4 regions of the Bifidobacterium sp. C0047B3 genome follow, and region 2 is predicted to be linked to each of the others. Evidence: riboswitches for the same ligand, from Rfam matches in the RefSeq annotation. Region 2 holds a riboswitch; each other region holds the start of a gene.
The links. A riboswitch is a leader RNA that binds a small molecule or an ion and turns the genes downstream of it on or off. The one in region 2 is predicted to bind thiamine pyrophosphate.
Positions count from the first base shown of each region.

Region 1: another riboswitch for thiamine pyrophosphate. It lies ahead of thiC (phosphomethylpyrimidine synthase ThiC); the one in region 2 lies ahead of AC1EKT_RS02380 (ABC transporter permease).
Region 3: another riboswitch for thiamine pyrophosphate. It lies ahead of thiM (hydroxyethylthiazole kinase); the one in region 2 lies ahead of AC1EKT_RS02380 (ABC transporter permease).
Region 4: another riboswitch for thiamine pyrophosphate. It lies ahead of thiO (glycine oxidase ThiO); the one in region 2 lies ahead of AC1EKT_RS02380 (ABC transporter permease).

Region 1 is NZ_JBWPWH010000001.1:344,936-350,991, reverse strand. Features, by position in the region: gene AC1EKT_RS01215 (MetQ/NlpA family ABC transporter substrate-binding protein) at 163-996, shown strand; gene AC1EKT_RS01210 (methionine ABC transporter ATP-binding protein) at 1,189-2,037, shown strand; gene AC1EKT_RS01205 (methionine ABC transporter permease) at 2,040-2,720, shown strand; TPP riboswitch at 2,785-2,890, shown strand; gene thiC (phosphomethylpyrimidine synthase ThiC) at 2,888-5,545, shown strand; gene AC1EKT_RS01195 (peptidylprolyl isomerase) at 5,950-6,056, opposite strand, start outside.
Region 2 is NZ_JBWPWH010000001.1:618,492-624,547, reverse strand. Features, by position in the region: gene AC1EKT_RS02390 (ABC transporter ATP-binding protein) at 1-515, opposite strand, end outside; gene AC1EKT_RS02385 (ABC transporter substrate-binding protein) at 667-1,665, opposite strand; gene AC1EKT_RS02380 (ABC transporter permease) at 1,819-2,634, opposite strand; TPP riboswitch at 2,624-2,748, opposite strand; gene eno (phosphopyruvate hydratase) at 2,959-4,254, shown strand; gene AC1EKT_RS02370 (L-lactate dehydrogenase) at 4,452-5,366, shown strand; gene folK (2-amino-4-hydroxy-6-hydroxymethyldihydropteridine diphosphokinase) at 5,623-6,056, shown strand, end outside.
Region 3 is NZ_JBWPWH010000001.1:47,410-53,465, reverse strand. Features, by position in the region: gene AC1EKT_RS00155 (PD-(D/E)XK nuclease family protein) at 1-1,459, opposite strand, end outside; gene AC1EKT_RS00150 (hypothetical protein) at 1,503-2,300, opposite strand; TPP riboswitch at 2,869-2,980, shown strand; gene thiM (hydroxyethylthiazole kinase) at 2,970-4,547, shown strand; gene thiD (bifunctional hydroxymethylpyrimidine kinase/phosphomethylpyrimidine kinase) at 4,808-5,728, opposite strand; gene AC1EKT_RS00135 (hypothetical protein) at 5,923-6,056, opposite strand, start outside.
Region 4 is NZ_JBWPWH010000005.1:41,739-47,794, forward strand. Features, by position in the region: gene AC1EKT_RS05665 (peptidase) at 1-2,987, shown strand, start outside; TPP riboswitch at 4,162-4,264, shown strand; gene thiO (glycine oxidase ThiO) at 4,258-5,328, shown strand; gene thiS (sulfur carrier protein ThiS) at 5,452-5,658, shown strand; gene AC1EKT_RS05680 (thiazole synthase) at 5,711-6,056, shown strand, end outside.

The DNA.
Region 1 (6,056 bases), 270 kb from region 2:
TTTCTCTTCTCACACTGCAAGTATGCGAATTATTAACACGTCATAAATAATACTAATAAGCAAAGTGTAGAATTATTGATTTTTCTCGCCTATATTGATAATTCGTTACTCGCGAAGGGGATTTAACTTTAAACGAATTTCACCGAACAAGGAGCAGGAAATATGCGAAAAATTAAAGTTATTGCATCAATTACAGCACTGGCAGCATTAGCGACTTTCACTTTAAGTGGCTGCAGTAGCTCAAAAGCAGGCGCAAAGGATGACAAGACCATTACTGTTGCTGCTTCGCCTACTCCGCATTCTGAAATCTTAAATAAGGTTGTAAAGCCAATCTTGCAAAAAGAAGGCTACAAGCTAGTAGTAAAGGAATTTACTGACTACGTGCAGCCAAATACAGCTACTGAAGAAGGCGAAGTTGACGCAAACTACTATCAGCATTTGCCTTATCTTGACAACTTTAATAAGGAAAAGGGAACTCACCTTGTTTCAGTAGGTGGAATTCATTTTGAACCATTTGGATTGTATCCAGGAAAAACTAAGACGATTAAAGCATTAGCAAATGGAGCAACTGTTGCAGTTCCAAATGATCCTACTAATGAGGCTCGCGCATTGCTTCTTTTGCAAGATGCCGGATTGATTAAGTTGAAGAATCCAAAAGATATTAACGCTACTACAAAAGATATTACTGAGAATCCTAAGAATTTGAAGTTTAAAGAGCTTGAAGCAGCAACAGTTCCTACTGCCATCAAGGACGTGGATCTTGCTGCCATGAACGGCAATTACGCTATTCAAGCTGGTTTTAACCCAACTAAAGACCCACTTACTTCAGAAAAAGTTGGAGGCATTGCGGCTAAAACTTATGAAAATATTATTGTAGTAAAGAAAGGCTCTGAAAAGTTTGCAAAAATCAAAGCCTTACTCAAAGCTTTGAAAACAAGCGAAGTGCGCGACTATATTACTAAAACTTACAAAGGCGCTGTGCTCCCTGTTTTCTAAATAATACTCACAATGTAGCCACCTAATGCCGCATGTGTATGCTTCGTGTATGCTTTGCGGCATTATTTTATAAGCGTGTAATATACGTAATGTGCGTGCTAGTTAATAATCTAGTTAATAACGCTAGTTAGTAACTCTAGTTAGTAACGAAGTATATTTCACACAGAAAGCAATAATCTGTTAAGGAAAAGCATGATTCAGATCGAACATCTTCACAAAAGCTACGGCAAAGGTAGCAAAGCGAACGAAGCATTACACGACATTAATCTGACTATTGAATCGGGAGAAGTATTCGGAATTCTTGGTTCTTCTGGTGCAGGAAAGTCTTCGCTAGTTCGTTGCATGAATCTGCTTGAGCGACCAACTTCTGGCAAAATTATTATTGACGGAAATGATATTAGCGAAGTAAAAGATAAAGAACTTGCAAAAGTACGCACTAATATTGGCATGATTTTCCAGAATTTTAGCCTTTTCCAGCAGCGTACAGTATTGCGAAACGTAACTTTCCCATTAGAGCTAAATCACACTGCAAAAAAGGAACGAGAAGAACGCGCAAACTACTTGCTTGACTTAGTTGGTTTAAAAGATTTTGCAAACCGCTACCCTAGCCAGCTTTCAGGCGGACAACAGCAGCGCGTAGCAATTGCGCGAGCATTGGCGAATAATCCGTCGATTATGCTTTGCGACGAAGCAACAAGCGCACTTGACTCCACAACTACTGCGCAAATCCTTGATTTATTGAGCCGAATTAACCGCGAACTCAACGTAACGCTTGTTATTATTACGCATTCGCTGGCTGTAGCACGAAATATTTGCGACCGAGTTGCAATGATTGATGGCGGACGCATTGTGGAATTAGGTGACACTGATACGCTTTTTGCAAATCCACAAAGCGATATTTTGCGAACTCTTATTGCAGATGAAAAACAGGAAAATCATCGAGCTAAAATTGCAAGCACGATTGCAAGCGAGCTTAACAATAAGCCAACAAACGCACAAACAGACGAACAAACAAACGCGCTTACCAATGAGGTGAAATAACAATGTTAGAAGCTGCTACACAATTTTTTAACGAATACGGCGACTTACTTATTGAAGGCGTGCAAGACACACTCGTAATGACGTCAGTTGCAACACTTTTTGCATACCTTATTGGACTTCCAGTTGGCGTACTTCTCATTACATCAAACAAAAAAGGCATTTGCCCTAACGCGCCAATTAACGCAGTTCTAGGATGGATTGTTAACATCGTGCGTTCTGTGCCGTTTATTATTTTATTAGTTGCAATAATTCCTTTTACTCGTCTCATAGTTGGCACTTCTTTGGGAGTTCCTGGAGCTATTGTGCCTCTGGTAATTACTGCTGCACCATTCGTTGCTAGAGTAGTTGAACAATCTTTAGCCGAAGTTGACGGAAGCTTAATCGAAGCAGCACAAAGCTTTGGAGCAAGCAAATTGCAAATTGTTTGCAAAGTATTGCTGTGGGAAGCTTTACCTTCACTAATTCGCGGAGCTGCACTTACGTTTATTACGCTTTTTGGATTCTCAGCAATGGCTGGAACAGTTGGAGCAGGCGGACTCGGAGATATTGCAATACGATACGGATACCAGCGTTATCAATACGATGTGATGACAGTGGCTGTTATTCTTTGCATTATCCTCGTACAGATTGTGCAAAGCTTGGGAGATTTTATTTCACGCGCAATCAATCATCACGAACGCTAAAGAAATTCGCAACATACCCACCACCAATTAAATGCACATAATCGTGTAAACTTGCTGGTAATTCGACATTTTGCAGGGGTGCTTTCGAAAGAAGGCTGAGATGGTATTAATTTATCTAACCCTTCGAACCTGTTAGTTAATACAACGTAGGGAGCAACGATTTTAGTATGACATCGAATTATCCGTACGCATCAATGCGTAATCAATTTAATCTAAGCGCCTGCTTTATTGCAGACCCACAAGCTTGTAATAATCGTCCACTTACAGATATTGTCGATGATGCTTTGCGCGCTGGAGCGACTTTTATTCGTCTTCATTGCAACAATGAAAACGCTAAAGAAATCACCACTATTGCACGCGATATTGCACAAATCATCGAAGACAATAACAAATGCGATTCTGTAACTTTTGTTATCGACGAGCGCGTTGATGTCGTTTGGCAAGCTCGCAATCAAAGCATCAAAGTTGACGGAGTGCACTTAGCACAAAGTGACATGGAGCCTAGAGAGGCTCGCGCACTTCTTGGCGAAGATGCTGTAATCGGCTTATCTGTTGAAACCGAGAGCTTAGTTAAAGTAATAAACGAACTTCCAGATGGATGCATCGATTACATTTGCGTAACAGCAATGCACAATCCTGAAGAAGGATGCGAAAGCACTACTGCCGCTTACGAATTGGAAGCAAACCACACAACGCTGGACGAAGCGAAAATTAATACGATTTGTTCCGCAAGTGATTTCCCAGTTCTAGTTGGCGGAAGAACTGCTCTCGACGATATCGATACAATCGCTCACACTAAGGCTGCAGGATGGTTCGTTTCTGAAGCACTGTATTCTTCAGAAACACCAGAATCAACTATGCATGAGTTTGTTGAACATTGGAAAGCTGTGCGAGGCGAAGAAAAGCACGGCTACGCTAAGCGAGTAATAGTTGCAGAAAATTCTGAATCAAAATCTTCAGAAACTCAAGAAAAGAAACCAACTTTTATTAACGCTAAAGAAGCAAAGGATGCTGCAAAATTAGCTAAGCAACAGCGCGTTGACATTGCAGCTCGCGGTTGCACTCAGCGCGATAAAGCTCATATTCGCAAAACAACTCCAGTTCATTTTGAGTATGAATATGGTTCTTACGATTTGGAAGTTCCTTATACGGAAATTAAGCTTTCGGATACTCCTGGCGTAGGCCCTAACCCGCCTTTTAAGGATTACAATACGGAAGGCCCAAAGTGCGACCCGAAGGAAGGCTTGGCTCCGCTTCGCCTTGACTGGATTCGTGACCGCGGTGACGTTGTGGAATATGAGGGTCGCAGGCGCAATCTTCAAGATGACGGCAAGCGCGCAATTAAGCGAGGCAAAGCTTCTAAAGAATGGCGTGGTCGCACGCATAAGCCAATGAAGGGCGCGGACCATCCAATTACGCAAATGTGGTACGCTCGCCACGGAATCACTACTCCGGAAATGCAATATGTTGCAACACGCGAAAATTGCGATGTGGAGCTGGTTCGTGAAGAAGTTGCAGCAGGACGTGCTGTAATTCCTTGCAATATTAACCATCCTGAAGCTGAGCCTATGATTATTGGTTCGCGCTTCTTGACTAAGCTCAACGCAAACATGGGTAATTCTGCTGTTACGTCATCTATCGACGAAGAAGTGGAAAAGCTTACGTGGGCCACGAAGTGGGGTGCGGATACCGTTATGGATCTTTCCACCGGTAACGATATTCACACGACGCGCGAATGGATTTTGCGCAACTCCCCTGTGCCAATTGGAACAGTGCCAATGTATCAGGCTTTGGAAAAGGTTGAGGATGATGCTTCTAAGCTCAGCTGGGAGCTTTTCCGCGATACTGTTATTGAGCAGTGCGAGCAGGGCGTTGACTACATGACTATTCACGCTGGCGTGCTTCTTCGCTACGTGCCGCTTACTGCAAACCGCGTAACCGGTATTGTTTCTCGTGGTGGCTCAATTATGGCTGAATGGTGCTTGCAGCATCATCAAGAGAGCTTCTTATATACGCACTTTGAAGAATTATGCGAGATTTTCGCAAAGTACGATGTTGCATTCTCTTTGGGCGATGGTTTGCGTCCAGGTAGCTTGGCTGATGCTAACGATGCGGCTCAACTTTCCGAGCTTATGACGCTTGGCGAGCTTACGAAGATCGCTTGGAAGCATGACGTGCAAGTTATGATTGAAGGTCCTGGTCACGTGCCATTCGACACTGTGCGTATGAATATTGAGATGGAGAAGGCAATTTGCCAGAATGCTCCATTCTATACGCTTGGTCCTTTGACTACGGATACCGCACCTGGCTACGACCACATTACTTCCGCAATTGGTGGCGTGGAGATTGCACGATACGGCACTGCAATGCTTTGCTATGTGACTCCTAAGGAACATTTGGGATTGCCTAACAAGGACGACGTGAAGCAAGGCGTGATTGCGTATAAGATCGCTTGCCACGCAGCTGATCTTGCTAAGCACCATCCACATGCTATGGATCGCGACAACGCAATCAGTAAGGCTCGCTTTGAGTTCCGCTGGTTGGATCAGTTCAACTTAAGCTACGATCCGGATACCGCAATCGCCTTCCACGACGAAACGCTTCCTGCAGAACCGGCAAAAATGGCGCACTTCTGCTCGATGTGCGGACCAAAGTTCTGCTCGATGGCTATTTCGCAAAATATTCGTAAGCGTTTTGGCGGAGCAGCTCAGCAGGAGCAGCTCGTTGAAGAAGCACGCAGTCAGGCAATTGCCGACGGTATGAAAGAGATGAGCAAAAAGTTCCAAGAATCCGGCTCATCGCTGTATCAAAGCGTGAAAGCATAAAGTACGGAAGTACGGAAGTACGGAAGTACGGAAGTACGAAGTGCGGAAGCAAAAACTGAATTGCAAGTGCTTCAATAGCAATACTTACAACGGATAATAATAGAAGAAGGTTGATATAAACCAAAGCGAGTTTTATAGTGAGCAATTGTGCTTGCTATAAGACTCGCTTTCTTTATATTCGAATTTAAATTCTATTAATCCGACCTTTTCGTTGCGTGCTTGTAAAGTTTCTGCCGCATTTTCGCGCGTAACCGACCTTTATTTTACACGAGCGTAAAGTTTCTGCCGCTTTACAGCAAAAATCCGACCTTTTCTGTACATAAGCGTATAGAAAATGTCGGATTAGTAATTAAGAACTGTAGTATTAAAGAATATTAAAGAGTATTAAATCAAATAACGTTTAATCACAAAACTTCAATAGAAATAATACCTACAGGCTCAAGAGGAGCATCAGATCGATCCGTTGCGACAGCCTCGAGCTTATCGACAACAGCCTTCGATTCATCGTCAG
Region 2 (6,056 bases):
TCTAAACGAGTTAAAGCATCTAATGCTCCGAAAGGCTCGTCTAAAAGTAGTAATTCAGGATTATGAACTAAAGCTCTAGCTAATGAGACTCGTTGGGCTTGACCACCTGAAAGTTCTGATGGCCATTTCGAACCGCAATTATTAAGTTGCATATCATTAAGAGCTTTTTCTGCAATAGATTTTAGTTCTGATTTGTTTCCTTGTATGCCGAAAACTACGTTCTTACTTACTGTTAGCCATGGTATTAATCTTGCATCTTGGAAACCTATTGCTTGATGTTGTGTGACGTTTATTGTTCCAGAATCAGGTTTGATTAATCCTGAAATAACTTTAAGAAGAGTAGTTTTTCCGCATCCTGAGCGTCCTATTAAAGATACGAATTCGCCTTTTTTAATATTTAGATTTATATCTCGTAATATTTTAGCGTTATTTTTAAAAGTCACGCCAATATGTTCTAGAGTAACGCAGTAAGAGTTATCTTTAGTCTCATAGTTTTCTTCTATTTGAGTGTTCATATTTACTCCTACTGCGTTGCTCTAAATCATGTTTATATAATCTTGTTATATAACTTTGTTTTAATTTTGATTAATCAGTTATATATTATTTTATTTTGATATTTAATTTTTGTTTTTTATGAATATGTGTTTTATAGATAAATGGATTAATTTACTTTGTGCAATCCATTACAGAATCTTTCAAATTCTTTGGAGCTTGCTTGATTAAACCATATTTCACGTATTCTTTAGCTTGAGTTTCCATCATTTTCAAACCTTTTTCATCGATTGGACGAATAGTTGGATTGTCAAACTTTTCAATTTGCTTAATAATAGTTTCGCTTGCTCCGAGCTGCTTGTAAGCGTTTCCAATAACATTGTTTTCTTTATGAGACTTTTTTGCTTCGCGAACAAGAGCCTTGTACATCTTCTTAACAAGATCTGGATGCTTTTTGGCAAAGCTCTTAGAAACAATGTGAATAGTAACGTTCATATTTCCGTACTTTTTAGCATTTACAAGCAATTTTGCACCTGGAGTTGTCATTGCTGCAGCAAGATTCTGATCGAATGAGGAAATTGCATCAATCTGTCCGGAAGTAAATGCTGCTTGGAAGTTCTTAGGGCTCATCTCAACTTTGTTAACTTTAGAAACGTCTAAACCGCTTTTATCAAATGCGCGGTGAAGCATGTAATCGCCAGTGTCACCGTTGTGAATAATAGCAACTTTCTTACCATATAAGTCTTTTAGTGTTTTCACGCCGCTTTTTGCGGATGCAACGATTCCTTGAGAATCACCATTGTAATATTCGAGCGCAAAAGCTACCCATGGCTGTCCTTCAGCAATCAAATCAATGAAGCGTCCAGTTCCAGTAGTTGTAGCATCTGCATTTCCGCTCATAACGGCAGTAAGACCATCAACTGGAGTGTAAGGACCAGTGTAAACTACTTTAGATTTGCCAAATTCATCTTGAAGGAATTTCTCATTTTTCAAAGTAGTTAAATAATTTGCTGTAGAAAGATAAGCAACTCTCATAGTTCCAGCGTCTTCTTTTGAAGAAGCGGTTGATGATTTTTGTGAGCTTCCGCAAGCTGCAAGAGATACAGTTGCACAAGCAGCGCAGATTAATGCAATAATGCTCTTTTTAGAAAATCGCATTTTTAAATTAGCCATGATATATAGCTCCTTTTGTTTGGTTGTTATTATTTGTTGTTTGTTTGGTTGTTATTATTTGGTTGTTGATTCTAAATATTGACTAATTCTTAAAAAGCAATTTAATGCATTTTAAAAAGTAGTTAACTTTAGAAAAATGTTGATATTACTAGATTATTTGCGTGATTTTCTATCTAATCTGCGTTCAGGTATAAGGAGATACTCTAATATATTTGCAGTAAGCTCAGATCCAAGACCTGCAATTGCGTACATAATAACGCATGCCATCATTTGATCTGGCCTAAAGAATTCTTGCGCTCTTGAAAGAATGTATCCAATTCCAATAGAAGAATTAACTGTTTCGCAAGTCACTAATGCAACCCATGCTACAGATATTGCAAATCGCAAACCTGTCATAAAACTTGGAAGTGTGCCGCGAAGCAAAATAGATATAAAAATAGTAGATTTTTTAACGTGATAAACCTGCGCTAATTCAAGAAGTTTTGGATCAATATTACGAACTCCGTCGCGAATATTAACGTACATAGGTCCAAAAACGCCAACAGCTATAAGCGCTATTTTCATCGTTTCATCTATTCCGAGGAAAATTATTAATATTGGAGCTAAAGCCGGGAATGGAATTGACCTCAACATGTGGCTTGGTTTATCAACTACAATATTGCCAAGCTTACTGCCTCCTGCAAGTATGCCTGCAGGAACAGCAAAAATAATTCCTAGCAAAAGTCCTAAAAGAACTCGTAAAATACTTATTCCTAAGGATTTTAATAATATGCCTTCGCTGTTTAAATCAATAAAAGCTTGTATTACTTCATATGGGGATGGCAAAGAACGGTCTTCGACTGGAGAAAGAGTTGTGAAAAACCACAAAACCAAAATGAGTATAGTTGAAATCCACACTTTACACGAAGATACCGCTTTAAACGCAATCTTCAATATGTTCTTCGCTTTATTAGGCGAACTGTAAGTCATGCGACAATCCCTTCGATAGTTTTAGCTATATCAGGTTCAACGAGTGTATTCTCAGCGCAACACTGTATGTATTGTTGTTTGGCACGATGTAGTTGCGCACCCCGTGTCTGAGGTCATTATCACTTAAGGGTATGGACAACTGTATTTTAAATCGATATTTATAAACGATATTGCTTAAAAATATACAATTGGCTCATATGACTCGAGTTAAATCAAAATATTGTGAACGTTCACGGCATAAATACGCTGATACTCAATATAACGTCCATAAAACGCACTAGTCTTGGAAGAGTCATCACAACCCATAGGTATAAAGGAGTAGTTGTGGCAGCTATTGAAAGCGTATATGCACGCGAAATTTTGGATTCTCGTGGAAATCCTACTGTTCAGGTTTATTTGGAGACCGAAGATGGCGCTCAGGGTATTGGTTTAGTGCCTTCTGGTGCTTCTACTGGTGAAGCTGAAGCTTGGGAACGTCGCGATGGTGACAAGTCCCGTTATCAAGGCAAGGGCACGTTGGAAGCTGTTAAGGCTGTCAACGAGGTAATCGCACCTAAGGTTATTGGCATGGATGCCACCGATCAGCGCGCTCTTGATGAGACGATGATTGAGCTTGATGGCACGCCAAACAAGGGCAAGCTTGGTGCTAACGCAATTCTCGGCGTTTCCCTTGCTGCTCTCTACGCTGCTGCTGAATCCGCTCAGCTTCCGTTGTACCGCTACATTGGCGGCACCAATGGTCACATTCTTCCAGTTCCAAACATGAACATCATGAATGGTGGTGCTCACGCTGATTTCGCAACCGATATTCAGGAGTACATGATTTCTCCTTACGGTTTCGCAACCTACAGCGATGCTTTGCGCGCTGGTGTTGAGGTTTATCACACCTTGAAGAATGTTTTGAAGAAGGAAGGTTTGGCAACTGGTCTTGGTGACGAAGGTGGCTTCGCTCCAAAGATGAAGTCCAATGAGGATTCCTTGAAGTACATCATGGATGCAATCGCAGCCGCTGGCTACGAGCCAGGCAAGCAGATTGGTATTTCTCTTGACGTTGCTTCTTCCGAGTTCTACAACAAGGAAACTGGTAAGTATCGTTTCGATGGCGAAGAGCGCGAATCTGCTTACATGCTCGATTACTACGAGAAGCTCATCAACGAGTATCCAATCGTTTCCATCGAAGATCCATTCCAGGAAGAAGGATGGGATGATTGGGCAGAAATCACCAAGCGTCTTGGTGATCGTTTGCAGTTCGTTGGCGATGACTTGCTCGTCACCAATCCAAAGCGTTTGGCTAAGGGTATTGAGCTCGGTGCAGCTAACTCCTTGCTCGTGAAGTTGAACCAGATTGGTTCCGTCACCGAAACCCTCGACGCTATTGAGCTTGCAACTAAGAACGGCTTCACTTCTATGGTTTCCCATCGTTCTGGTGAAACCCCAGATACCACCATTTCTGATCTTGCCGTTGCTAAGAACACCGGCCAAATCAAGACTGGTGCTCCTGCTCGTGGCGAGCGTATTGCTAAGTACAACCGCTTGCTTGAGATTGAGGAAGAGCTTGGTTCTACCGCTCAGTATGCTGGTTACAGCGCATTCAAGGCTTGCAAGAAGTACATGAAGTAACTTTTAGTTTTAAAGTAACTTAGTGGCTTCTTAAGTCTTTGAGTTTTAACGGTCAGTCGTGTTTACGGCTGACCGTTTTTTATTAAATATTTTTGAAAAAATCGAAACGCGCAAAAAATTTTCTTAAATTTACTTTCATTCTCACCATAATAGTGATATTTTTGTGAGAAAATCGAAACAGAAGGAGATGTTTCATTATGCGAAAAGTAGCAGTTATTGGTATGGGAAATGTTGGCGCAGCTGTTGCTCACCAGCTTGTTGTTGGTGGTTACGCCGACGAGTTATACCTGTATGACAAGAATGAAGCTAAGGTTAAGGCTGATGCATTGGATTTTGAGGATTCAATGGACAATTTGCCTTTTAATGTAAACATTACTGTCAATGATTACGATGCTTTGAAAGATGTTGAAGTTATCGTAAGCGCTATGGGCAATATTAAGCTTTTAGACGTCCCAAATCCTGATCGTTTCGCAGAACTTAAACATAATCGTGTTCAAGTTGAAGAAGTTGGTGCAAAGATTAAAGCTTCTGGCTTCCATGGTGTTTTAGTTGATATTACTAATCCTTGCGACGCTATTTGCCAGCTTTATAAAGAAACAACTGGTCTTCCTTATGAAAAAGTTATTGGCACTGGAACTTTGCTTGATTCTGCACGTCTTCATCGCGCTGTTGGCAAATTCTTCGGAGTTCATCCAAAAGCTGTGAAGGGCTATAGCTTGGGTGAACATGGCGATTCACAGTTCGTTGCATGGTCCACAGTTAAGGTTCTTGAACAGCCGATTGTTGAGCTTGCAAAAGAAAAGAATATTGATTTAGATGCTGTTGATGAAGAAACCCGTCAAGGCGGCTTCACTGTGTTCTACGGAAAGAAGTATACAAATTACGGTATTGCTGCTGCTGCAGTTCGCCTGGTTCATGCTGTTCTTTCGGATTCAAAGGAGCAAATGCCTGTTTCGAACTATCGCGAGGAATATCATTCTTATCTTTCTTACCCAGCAATCGTTGGTCGCGAAGGTATTGTGAAGCAGTGCCAACTTGACTTGACTGAAGAAGAGTTGCAAAAGTTGCAGCATTCTGCAGATACAATTTTGAGCAAGGCTCAAGCAAAATAGATAAGTCAAAATAAAATAACTAGAAAATACTACTTTTGAATCTAAAATATTTTTACAGATTTTAGATAAAAGCGTATTGAAAAATGTCGTTGTAGGTTTAATTGCTCTTCAATAGTGTTGAATTTACAGCGACATTTTTGTTATAAAAATTTTTGATATTAGATTATTTATTATTTGAATTCTTAAAGTTGGCTAGTCCTAATTGTTTATGATATATACTTTTAGCTATAAATGACATTATTTTTTGGGGGGAAATATGATTTCTAGTGCATACATAAGTGTTGGAAGCAATATAGGTGATAGATTACTTAATTTGCGTCAAGCTGTTTCGCTATTGAAGCAAAATTCACATATAAGCAATATTATCGTTTCTTCAGTGTATGAAACTGAACCAGTTGGTGACGTAGTGCAAGACAGTTTTTATAACATTGCTTTACGCTTGTACACTGATTTAACAGCTTTTGAATTGCTTGATTTTATTCATGATATTGAACAGCGTCTTCACAGAAAGCGCATAGTTCGTTGGGGCCCTCGAACAATCGATTTAGATATTATTGATTTTGGTGGTCAAACTATAAAAAGTGAAAATCTTACGATTCCGCACAAAGAAAGAGATAATCGCAGATTCGTATTAGTTCCTTTGCTTGAAATAAGCGCAGACGATGCTAATTATCATGAGCTCATCCAAGA
Region 3 (6,056 bases), 570 kb from region 2:
TAAAAACAGTGTCGTCTGAGTTTAGATGAGAATTTTGTGTGGTTTCTATAGGCTCAATCGGTAAGGACCCTGCAAATTTTGGCATTTTCCAAGGGCGATTTGGGAGCGCAACATCTGTTTTATATTGCGAAGTAAGCGAAAGAGAAACGCGTGAAGCGAGTAATTCACGCATCGAAGGTGCTTGGGTATAATTTGCAAAAGTTGGATCTGCAGAATAATTTTTAGAAGAATCAGCAGAATTGTCGGAAGAATTTTCGCAAGAATTTTCGCAAGAATCGGCAAAACCCGTATATTCTAAAGTTTGCTCAGCAGCATTCAACTCATTCAAAGCTGCAGAAATTGCATAATCCGGGTACGCTCCTCTAAACGATTGCACAGATTCATCCGGATTCGCAAGCAAAACTAAACGCGTGCCAATCTTCGACAAAGTCTCAATAAAACTCAAGCCAGCCAAAGTAATATCTTGATAATCATCGACTACAAGAAGAGCCGGAATTTCAGAAGAGTTTACTAAACCATGCTCGCCTAATTCGCGCGCAGATTTTGCACCCTCAACCAACAGTTGCGAAGCGTCAAGTCGGAAAGAAGATTTATAAGTGTCGACAATTATTTTTCGATATTCAGCTCGCAAAGCAAACGCCAAACGCCATTGAGTTAATCTACGTTTAATAAGCACAGACGTTTGTAAAATATCACTATTATTGGCGTAAGATTGCTCGTCACTAAGAGCGCGAAGAACTGAATTTTCGCTTTCAAAATCGCTAATACCAAGCTCATCTAAACGCGCGAGCATATCGCGCAATTGATGCATAAAAGCGTTGTTAATATCGAAGCTATCTGCCAAAAATTCTGGAGACGAAGAAGTTGCTTGAGCAGCCTGAGTTGCGAAAGGCGCAGAAGGCTCGGAAGTGGCGGAAGTGTTGGAAGTGTTGGAAGTGTTGGAAGTGGCGGAAGTGGCGGAAGTATTAGAAACTGCGCAAGTTAATGGAATAACCCATTGAGACGTTTCAAAATAATCCTTAAAAAGCGCGCATATATTGCAATCACCATTATCTCCACGCATAACATGCTCAATGTGTGCGCGCAAAACTTTACGAAGCAAAGAATCCTGCTCAGCACCATTTAGCAGCTTAGGCGAAGGCTCATTCTTTAACTTACAGCAAGCAGAAATGATATTAAAAGCCAAAGAAGCCAAAGTGCCAACTGGACGAGACTGCTTACTTACACCAATTTGACGAATAATAATATTGTCAATTTTTGAAGCAAGAACACGATTTTGCACAGCCATCGCAGTAACATTATGCGACCAACGCTTATAGCCGGAAATTGCTGCGCGCACAGCAAACTGCGTTTTACCAGTATTCGGCGCACCGTACACAAGCAACGCATTAGTCACATTGCCAGAAGAATTGCGTAACGTACCGTCAAATAATGCTTGTAATGCAGTATCCTCACTCATACGCTTAATTCTAGCAATTAGGCAATAGTGGCGCGCAACAATACTATTCTTTTAATATTGCACGAGCGCGAGCATCCTTAAGAGCAAGAAATACACTGCCGACACCAATAAAAATAAGAGTAAACACAATTAACAAATACGCAACTCCAACGCCCAAAGTAGTGGCATTAAAAGTTTGCGGTGCAAAGCCGAACCAGCCGGCAGGAGCGCCATAATTGAGGAAATTATAAGGCGCGCGCATTGCATGAACACCCCAACGAACACCAGCAAACTCGCTAAGCATAGCAGCATAAGCAACATAAGCAAGAGGCGGAACAGTAGAAACATACAAATGTGCGCGAGTAGAGCGGAAACGATAATCAAAAAGCACAAAATCAGCGATTGCAAGAAGCGGCGCAACTGCGTGAACGCAAAGGCTGCTGCATCCGTTATTCATATAAGCGCCAACGAAACCAAGCTTATTGGTAGGTGCTAAGAAACACAGGTACAAAGTGAATGTGACAGCAATTGAGATGGTCATCATGAATTTGAAAATGTACCAAGCGTTGGATTTTGAGTCGAACCATGCGCAAGATGCTGCGGAATCTTGCTGCGCGGCGGAACATGCAGAATTACGAGCACGCATAAATGCAGCTGTATCAAGCAAAAGCGATCCAGCAAGAGCTACGCAAATCATAAGGTTAGAAAGATTCGTAAAATAAGTGAAGGTCATCAAGCCTTCCCACGAAGCAGCCATGCCATAAACAGATGCGATGATTGCAATCGTGCGTATTGCTGTGCGCGTCGCGTATTCGCGCGCGGTGAGAGGAGTCTTTTGTTCTAGCGTGGAATCGTTTGCCATGTTATCTCGCTTTCGTAACTTCTATAATCTACTTATTGTTTACCATATTTATGTTTACACAGTTGCAAGCGAAAATATGTAGAAGAAGTTGCAAAAATGCGGCGCGATTTTTGTAGATTCCTGCAAGTGCTGCGATTTAGCGCACGAAAGCAACTCGGAGCGGAAACTCGCTCAAGTCGGAAGTCCAGTGGACTTCCAACGCGAGTTTCGTAAGCGAGCGCGTAATCCGCGCGAGCGCCAATCTGCACCAGTAACGGAAAACGGCAGAAACTGTGCAGCTGTGTAAAGTTTATGCTGCGAACGCAAGAAAATCCGACCAAAACTTTACAGCCGTGTAAAATTTATGCCGCGAACGCAAGAAAATCCGACCGAAACTTTACAGCCGTGTAAAATTTATGCCGCGAACGCAAGAAAATCCGACCGAAACTGTGCAGCTGTGTAAAGTTTCTGCCGCTTCCCAGCTAGATTCCGACCAAAACTTTACAGACGCGCGCAGTTTATGCCGCCTACGCGCTAAATCGCAGCGCTAACGCAAAAGAGCGTAAGTCACGAACAAAAGATATAGTCGAAGGATGGTTCGGAGTGCGCAATTGCAACAAATTGTGAAGTCAAGCGCTGAGATTACATCCGTAAAACCTGATCTAGATAGTGCTAGCGAAGGGAAACATTATGACAACATGCAACACTGAAAAAACAAATACCTGCAACGAAGCAAACGAATACTGCACAAGCTCAACAACGCAAGTCGACACATGCTTCTCTGTACGCGCACGCCGACGCATGTTCCTTAACGACGTGCGTCAATGCATCGAACGCGTGCGCACGCAGCAGCCACTCACCCATTGCATCACGAACGTAATCGTGCAAGACATTACAGCCAACGCACTGCTCGCTGCAGGAGCATCGCCAATTATGGTAACCGATCCAGAAGAAGCGCATGAGCTTGCGCAAATTGCCACAGGCGTGCTCATAAACGTTGGCACATTCCATCAGCCAGAAACTTCCGAATACATGCGCGCAGCCGTTGAAGGATGCGAAAAAGCCAATACTCCGTGGGTGCTTGACCCGGTTGGAATCGGCGTTCCAGCACTTGCTCCACGCGCGCGCTTTGTACGCGAAATTATTAAGCACCACCCTACTGTAATTCGTGCAAACGCTTCCGAAATAATGGCACTTGCAGGCAAAGAAAGCAACGGAAAAGGCGTAGATTCTCACGATAACGTAAACGACGCGCTTCAAGCTGCTCGCGAATTAGCTAAAAAATACGGATCTGTAGTGGCAATTTCCGGAGAAAAAGACGCGATTTACGCTCACGGATGTTTAGCTCGCGTAACAGGTGGACACAAAGCTATGACTAAGGTAGTTGGAACCGGTTGCGCTTTGGGAGCGTTGGTTGCAGCATACGTTGGCGCAAACCCGGAACGTCCGCTCGCAGCAACTGTTGCAGCGCACGTGCACGCAGCAGCGGCTGGAACTTGGGCAGCTCGCCAAACCACAGCTCCCGGCACTTTCCGCACGCTGTGGATGGATGCGCTTTCAACTCTTAGCGTAAACGACATGTTTAGTTTGACGAATATTGAGTTTACGGTGGAGCCTGTGGATTGGACGCTATATTTGGTAACGGATCCGCGAATGGGAAATCGCCCGGAAGAAGAAGTGGCTGTGGAGGCGATTGAAGGCGGAGTTACAGTTGTGCAATTGCGCGATAAGTATTCCGACGACGCGGAGATTGCAGCTAAAGCGAAGAAGTTGCGCCACGCGCTTATTGATTCCGGACATGGCGACGTGCCTGTGTTTATTGACGATCATGTTGATTGCGCAGCTCAGCTTGGTTTCAACTTGCACGTTGGGCAAAAGGATACGCCGTTTGTTGAGGCGAGAAAGGCTATGCCGGCAGAGTGGATGGTTGGGCTTTCTTGCGCGCGACCAGATTTGATGGAGAAAGCTTACCGCGAGTGCAAAGAAAACGACGTTCCGCTGCCGGATGTGATTGGCATCGGTGCCGCTTTTGAAACGCATACGAAAGCGCACGACGTGCCACCGCTGGGAGTTGACGGAGTGAACGAAGTTGCGAAAGTTGCGCACTCTATGGGCGTAAAAACGTTGGCAATTGGCGGAATTCACGAGAACACAGTGTTCCCTATTCGCGGTCTTGAGCTTGACGGAGTTTGCACAGTATCGGCGCTTATGTGCGCTGAGGATGCTGGGAAAGTTGCGCGCGAGCTTAAGCGCGTGATTACTGAGTAAAGCTAGCTTGAGCGCAGCATAGCGCGTAGGCGGCAGAAACTTTACACCGTTGTAAAGTTTTTGCCGTTTTTTGGCGCGTAGCCGACCTTTATTTTACACGGCTACACAGTTTCTGCCGTTTTTTGGTGCGGGAACGACAGTTTCTTTACACCGCTGTAAAGTTTTGGTCGGAATCTGGCTGGTAAACGGCAGAAACTGTACACATCTGCACAGTTTCTGCCGTTTTTCGTTACTCACGCAGATTGCGCGCTGCGCGAGTATCACTTAGTTTGCTGAAGGATACGCACGGAATGGTTTACCGGTCCATGCCCGCGCTCGTCTCCGCGCCCAACATGCAATTCACTTCCAGCAGCAATCGCCTCGCGAAGCCACGCAGTCGACCATTCAAGCGCGCGAAGTACGGTATCGTGCTCGCTTAAACTCTTACCCTCTCGCAAAGCAAGCCCAATTTTCGTGGCCAACGCAGAAGAAAGCGAGCATCCAGTTCCGTGAGTTGTGCTTGTTTCAACGCGCTCGCTTGGCACGTGGCTTGCGTAGCCATCCGGGAAAACCGCAGTATTTCCAACGTCTTCGCCAGTTAAGTGCCCACCTTTTACGATTACGACAACGCTATTTTTTGCAGCCAACTCGCGCGCCTGATTGCAAGCTTCCTCAAAGTTTTCCGCAACGCGCGATTCGCTCAAAGCCGCCAATTCCGGCACGTTTGGCGTCACAACATCAACGCAGCTTATAAATTTTCGCATAGCATTTTCAGCACTCGCCTCAAGCAAGCGCTTCCCGGAAGTCGATATCATCACAGGGTCTAGCACGCTTACAGGAACCGGATTATCGCGCATCCAGTCTCGCATAGCTTCAATGTATTCAGCGCATCCGAGCATACCAATTTTTAGCGCGTCAACTGTAACGTCGTCGTACACGCACGAAAGTTGAGTGCGGAAAAAGCTGACCGGCGGCGTGAATACTTCGCGAACTTCGCACGTGTTTTGCGCAACCAAATTAGTTGGTATGCACATGCCATAGCCGCCTGCCGCCATAATTGACTTGAGATCTGCCTGAATCCCGGCTCCACCTGTTGGGTCTGTGCCAGCTACGCTTAGCACGCGCGGAATGATTGGATTTGATTGCTGCATAGGCGATTTAGCATGCTGCTCGTCATGCTGTTTGCTTGATACTAGCGTCATAACTTTTATTATATTGCGTCGCCACATTTGCGCTCAAGTAGGTCGTCGCGCACGCAGAACGCATACTGCACCAGTGTCCCAAAACAAGCAAAATCGGACACTCATGCAGAAAGCAAACTGCGCGAGTGTCCGAAGAATTGCCAGCGAGCGCAAAAGGGGACTTACATACCACTCAAGTAACGCTCGCTTACACATCACAGCCGAAGCCACTTGAACTTGAACTTTGACTTGAGTTTGAAGAACAGATTGCCGCTTCGAATCGCTTCAGCCGAAGCGTCGCAGTGCTTGCTGTCCGTTAATCCGCCAAAGCCGTTGCCGCTAAGCACCG
Region 4 (6,056 bases), on a different contig from region 2:
ATCCGGCGTACAAGAACACCAAGGATCCACACAAGCTGGGTGATAACGGCCAGGAAGATACTTCTGGATACGAGGATGTCAAGAAGAAAGCTACGGCTTACGACGAGGCGCTTACTGAGGCTAAGAAGCTCTTGACGGATCCAACCGCTACCCAGGCGCAGGTGGATGCGGCTCTTAAGAAGCTTGATGAGAAGCGTGACGCTCTTAAGGCTCAAGATACTAACGTTGAAGCGCTGAAGAAGAGTGTTGGAAAGCATGGTACAGAGAAGCAAGGCGAGACTGCTGCTACCGAAGGTACTGTTACTTCTGATGCGTATCGCAATGCTTCTGATCCTCACTTCATGAAGGAGCAGGACGGCAAGCTTGTTCCTGATACGGACAAGAACAACAAGGCAGCCGAAGCTAAGAAAGCATACGACAAGGCATTGGCCGAGGCTCAGGAGTTGCTCTCAAAGCACGATGGCAAGGATACGCCTCTCGACGCTAAGCCAACTCAGAAGCAGATTGATGAAGCTTTGAAGACTCTTGACGAAGCTCGCAAGAAGCTTGAGGATAACTATAAGACAGTTACCACTAAGCTTGATGAGGAAGCCCAGAAGTCTCAAGCAGATGGCGCAACCGCTCCAACGGCTGGTCAGTTTGAGGACTCGCCAGAGTTCAAGAATGCCGACGCCAAGAAGAAGGATGACGATAGCGGCAATAAGGTAGACAATGACGAAGTCGATGCCTATAAGAAGGCTTTGAAGGCTGCACGTGATTTACTCGCTAAGAAAGACGCTACTAATCTCAGTGAGCGTCCAACTCAGAAGCAGATTGATGATGCTCTCGAAACGTTGAAGAAGGCAAAGCAAGCTATTACCGATGGCTACAAGACCGATGCAACGGCTCTCCAAGACGAAGCAACGCTCGGAGAGGACGGTGGAGCATTTACTAATAGCCCAGAGTACAAGAACGCCGAAGCTAAGAAAGCTGAAGGCGGCAGTGACAATGCTAAGCTTAAGGCATACAAGGATGCTCTAGCTGAAGTTACGACTATGCTCAACAAGTTTGGTAAAGATGGCAAGCCGAAGGCTAACGCAACTGATATTCCAACTCAGGCTAAGGTTGATGCTGCGCTTAAGAAGCTCAGTGACGCTCGCAAGGCAGTGGAAGATGAGTACAAGACCGACGCAAAGCCTCTTGAAAAGGAGGTTGGCGACAAAACTCAAGACGGCAAGCTTGTAACACCTCCATTCGAGGAGTCGATTCCATACAAGAATGCTCTGTATAAGAAGCAGTCTGAAACTGGCGATGCTGCAACGACTGATACTTCTGCCACCAAGAAGCTTCAAGATTATAACGATAAGTTTGAAGCAGCGAAGAAGATTATCGATCAGGTGAAGAACCCAGATCCGAATGCTGATCCAGATAAAAAGCCAACTAATGCTGATGTTAAGACAGCTTTGGAAGCCTTGCAAAAGGCAAAGAAAGCTATCAATGACGCCTTTACGACTAATGCTAAGGATTTGAAGGATGAGTCTGCGAAGTCTACTGCTGACGGTGTAACTACCGTTGGTAAAGATGACTTTGAGAATACTACAGAGTTCAAGAACGCTGAATCTAAGAAGGGTAAAGACTGCAAGGATAATGCTGACGTCACCGCTTATAAGGAAGCGTTGAGTAAAGCTAGGACTTTGCTTGGAAAGTTCGATGAGAACGGTACGCCAAAGTCTGGTGAAAAGGAAATCCCAACCCAGCAAGAAGTTGACGAGGCTCTTAAGAAGCTGAAGGACATAAAAGATAAGATTACTGCTGACTACAAGACCAGTTCTACTGAGCTTCAGCAAGAAGTTGATAAGTCTAAGGACGGAGATAAAGACAAGCGTGATGACGTGTTCGAGAACACTCCTGCGTTCAAGAACGCGACTGCTAAGGGTGATGATGCGTCTAAGCAGGCGCTCGAAGAATACAACGAAAAGCTTAAGGCTGCTAAGAAGCTTCTTGAGAAGTTCGACCGCACTACTGGCAAGCCAAAGGATGGTGCAACTGACGTCCCAACCCAGAAAGAGCTTTACGATGCTCTAGATGCATTGCAAGCTGCTAAGAAGAAGATTGAAGACGATTACAGCACAATCAAGTATGACTTGCGTAAGGAAGCTGATAATGATGGTGACTTCACTAAGTCTCCTGAGTATCAGAATGCTCAAGCTAAGGGTGATGACGAGTCTAAGAAGGCTATTGACGATTACAAGAAGGCTCTCGACGAGGCTAACAAGATTCTTGGCGACAAGGATGCAACTCAGGCTCAGGTTGACGAGGCTTTGAAGAAGCTTCAGGATGCTAAGAAGAAGCTTACTGATTCTAATAAGACGGATAAGTCTAAGCTTCAGACTGAGGCTGATGATGATGCTAAGTTCCGTAAGTCTTTGTACTTCATTATTGGCAAACGCGACGATATTGAGGCTTATAAGAAGGCTTTGGCTGAGGCTGACAGCGTGCTTAACGATCCTAATGCAACTCAGGCTCAGGTTGATGAGGCTTTGAGGAAGCTTCAGGCTGCTAAGTATAAGCTTAATCACCCGTTTGGCGCTGGCAGTGGTGTTGGTAGCGGTAGCGGCTATGATACCGATGCTGATGCTGGGGATGGTTTTGATACTAGTGATTCTCAGAGTGCTTTGGTTGATAAGTCTGCTTTGCAAGTCGAAGTTAATAATTCTGTAGACACTAATGCAAACACTGCGGCAGCTAGAGCTTACAGGCAGGCTTTGGCTGAGGCTAAGCGTGTGCTTGCTGATAAGAATGCAACTCAGGCTCAGGTTGATGAGGCTTTGAGGAAGCTTCAGGCTGCTAAGGCTGCGTGGCGTAATGCCTCTGGCGCTTCCGGTAATGCTAGCGCTCTTGCTAAGACGGGTGCTGCAACTGGCTTGTTTGCAAGTCTTGCTGCAGTATTCTCCGGACTTGGTGCTGCTGGCGTTGCTTCTCGCCGCCGCAAGCATTCCAACGAGTAGCCTCGCTCATAACTAAAATCCCTCGCAGGTTATCTTCCGATAATCCGCGAGGGATTTTTTTTTCTTGCTGCCGCGCGAGCGCTGACTGCGCTAGTAACAGCTAGCGGCAGAAATTTTACAGTCGTGCGCAGTTTATGCCGCCTACGCACCAAAAAGCGGCAGAAACTTTACAGTCGTGTACAGAAAAGGTCGTTTGCGCGCTTTAATCCGGCAGAAACTTTACAGTCGTGTACAGAAAAGGTCGTTTGCGCGCTTTAATCCGGCAGAAACTTTACAGTCGTGTACAGAAAAGGTCGTTTGCGCGCTTTAATCCGGCAGAAACTTTACAGTCGCGTAAATTAACGATAGTATTTCCCCAAACCTCCTGAAGCTTTGCATCATTGCTTTGCGAACGCTGCTCATGAAGCTTTGCGGTTGCGCTTCTGCGAAAAGTGGTTTTGTAGCTTTGCAGTTATGCTTCTGCTAACAATGATTACTTATTGATTAGTGAACTTTAGCATTATTGCTCTGCAGACGCTGAGTATTTGTCGCTTAGTGAACACTAGCGTCCGTGCTGCTGCACGCGCCACACCAGACGCACCCACCACACCAAAAACACTAGCGGTTTTACTAATAGTGGGAGATAGGAATTGCTTGGTCGAGCAATATAAAAGCGGAACGATAGTAATAATCTTGTTGACGAATACTGTTTTTGAAAGAAAGTAACTAAAAAACTAAACTCAACTACGCAACCGCTAAGTCCAAGTAAGGTATAGGAGCGTAGCGCTGCGAGACAATCAACACCCACTCCTCACACCCATCTCAATTTCACACTCGCGCCACACCAAAAATAACTCAGTAACTACGCGCATCGTTATTAGTGCAGAATGCACACTGCAGGAGAAACGAAAAATCGGCAAAGTGCGTTACTAGTGCAGAACGCGTACTGCAGGAGAAACGAAAAAACGGTAGTGAGCGTTACTAACGCAGAAACCGTACTGCGTCAGTAACGAAAATGCTTAGTTTTGCGATTTGACATACCGGTTCAGTTAACAAATTTTTGCCAGAAGTGCTAGAATGCTGCACGGTAGTGTGATGAAATTCACATAATTTCGTTACATCTACCTGCAGCATTTGGGTATTGCTAAGTTAGCAATATTGCAACGTTCTGCATTTGTAATTCTTGAAGGTCAAGAATTACATCCGCGGGAGCCTGTTCTATACAGGCTGAGAGGGCGAAAGCCGACCGTAAACCTGATGCGGGTAATGCCGCCGTAGGGAAGGAGTATATATGCGAAATATTCGTATTATTGGTGCAGGTATTATTGGTTTAGCAACAGCGTGGAGACTTACGGAAGCTGGCGTAAAAGTTAGCATAATTGATCCAGATCCAGTCTCTGGTGCTTCTCACCATGCTGCCGGCATGTTAGCTCCTACCGCAGAAATGCAATATCAGCAAGAAGCGTTGTATCCTCTTATGTTTGAGTCTGCAACTATGTATAAGGAATTGGTTGATTCGGTTGCAAAGTACACCGATAAGCCAACCGGCTACTTAGAGTGCGGCTCTTATGTAATCGGTGGTGACGCTGCAGATAACGAGCACGTAAACGAGTTGCTAAACTTGCAGCATCGTTACGGCCGTAGAGCTGAGCATATTTCTGTGAGTAAGCTTCGTGAGATTGAGCCTGCTCTTTCGCCAACTATTGCTGGCGCTGTAAGCGTGCCGGACGACCATCAAATCAATCCTCGTCTTTTCACTGCAGCAATGATTGATGCGCTCGAAAAGCGCGGTGTTGTTATTGAGCGTCGCGCAAGCACTCCGGATGATTTGGGTCCAGACACAGTTTTGGCATCCGGTTTGGGTGCTAAGGATATGCTTCCGCAGCTTAAGCTTCGCGCTGTGTGGGGCGATATGATTCGTATGACTATTCCAGAGCCTTTGCGCCCAATTTTGAGCTCTGTGGTTCGTGGATTTGTGCATGACCGCCCAGTTTATTTGGTGCCTCGCGCTAAGGAAACAGGCGAGCTTGTGCTCGGCGCTACTTCTCGTGAAGACGACCGCGATATTCCAAAGGTTGGCGGCGTACTCGACTTACTTCGCGATGCTGCAAGCGTGCTTCCTGGCATTCAGGAATGCTCGATTACTGAGGTTACCGCTGGCGGCCGCCCAGGAACTCCAGACGATTTGCCGTTCATTGGCATTGATCCTAAGACGCACACCACGATTTCCACTGGTTACTTCCGTCACGGCATTTTGCTCACCGCTTTGGGTTCTTCTTTGACTACAAAGCTTGTGCTTGAGCAAGAGTTGACTGAGAAGGAAAAGGGCTTCTTGGAGAGCTGCAATCCTGCTCGCTTCTAATTGCTAATTCCAGTGAATTCGCTAGATTCCGCTGTGAATTGTGTGAAGCGTTCAAATATAGACGTAAATGTGATGCAGAAAGTACTTTTAGTAATTCAGCTTTTAGTTAGTAAAGGTTAGATTATGCAAATCGTAGTCAATGGTGAAACTGTTGAAGTGCAAGACGGATTGACTGTTGCTCAGCTTATTGCGCAACGTTATGGATCGGATGCAGGACCCGGCATAGCGGTCGCAATTGGCGACGATGTGCTTTCTCGCACGCAATGGGAATCAGCCGTCATATGTGATGGGAATCAAATCGAGATTCTTAGTGCAGTTCAAGGCGGCTGATTTCAAATAATTTGAGTATAGTTTCAAAAAAAATTTAAATAAAAGGCTTAAAATGACAGAAAATAATACAGAAGAAAGTGCCGATACTTGGCAGCTTTGCGGTAAGACTTTGCATTCAAGGCTTTTGCTTGGCACTGGTGGCATGACAAGCATTGACATTATGGAGAAGTCACTTGTGGCTTCTGGTGCGGAAGTAGCAACGGTTGCTTTGCGTCGTCACGCAAAAACTGGCGTGGATATTTACGGCATGTTGCAGCGTCACAATATTAACGTTTTGCCAAATACTGCAGGCTGCAAAACTGCGCATGACGCCGTGCTTACAGCAAAAATGGCTCGCGAATCTCTTGGAACCGACTGGATTAAGCTCGAAGTGATTGCAGACGACGATACTTTGCTTC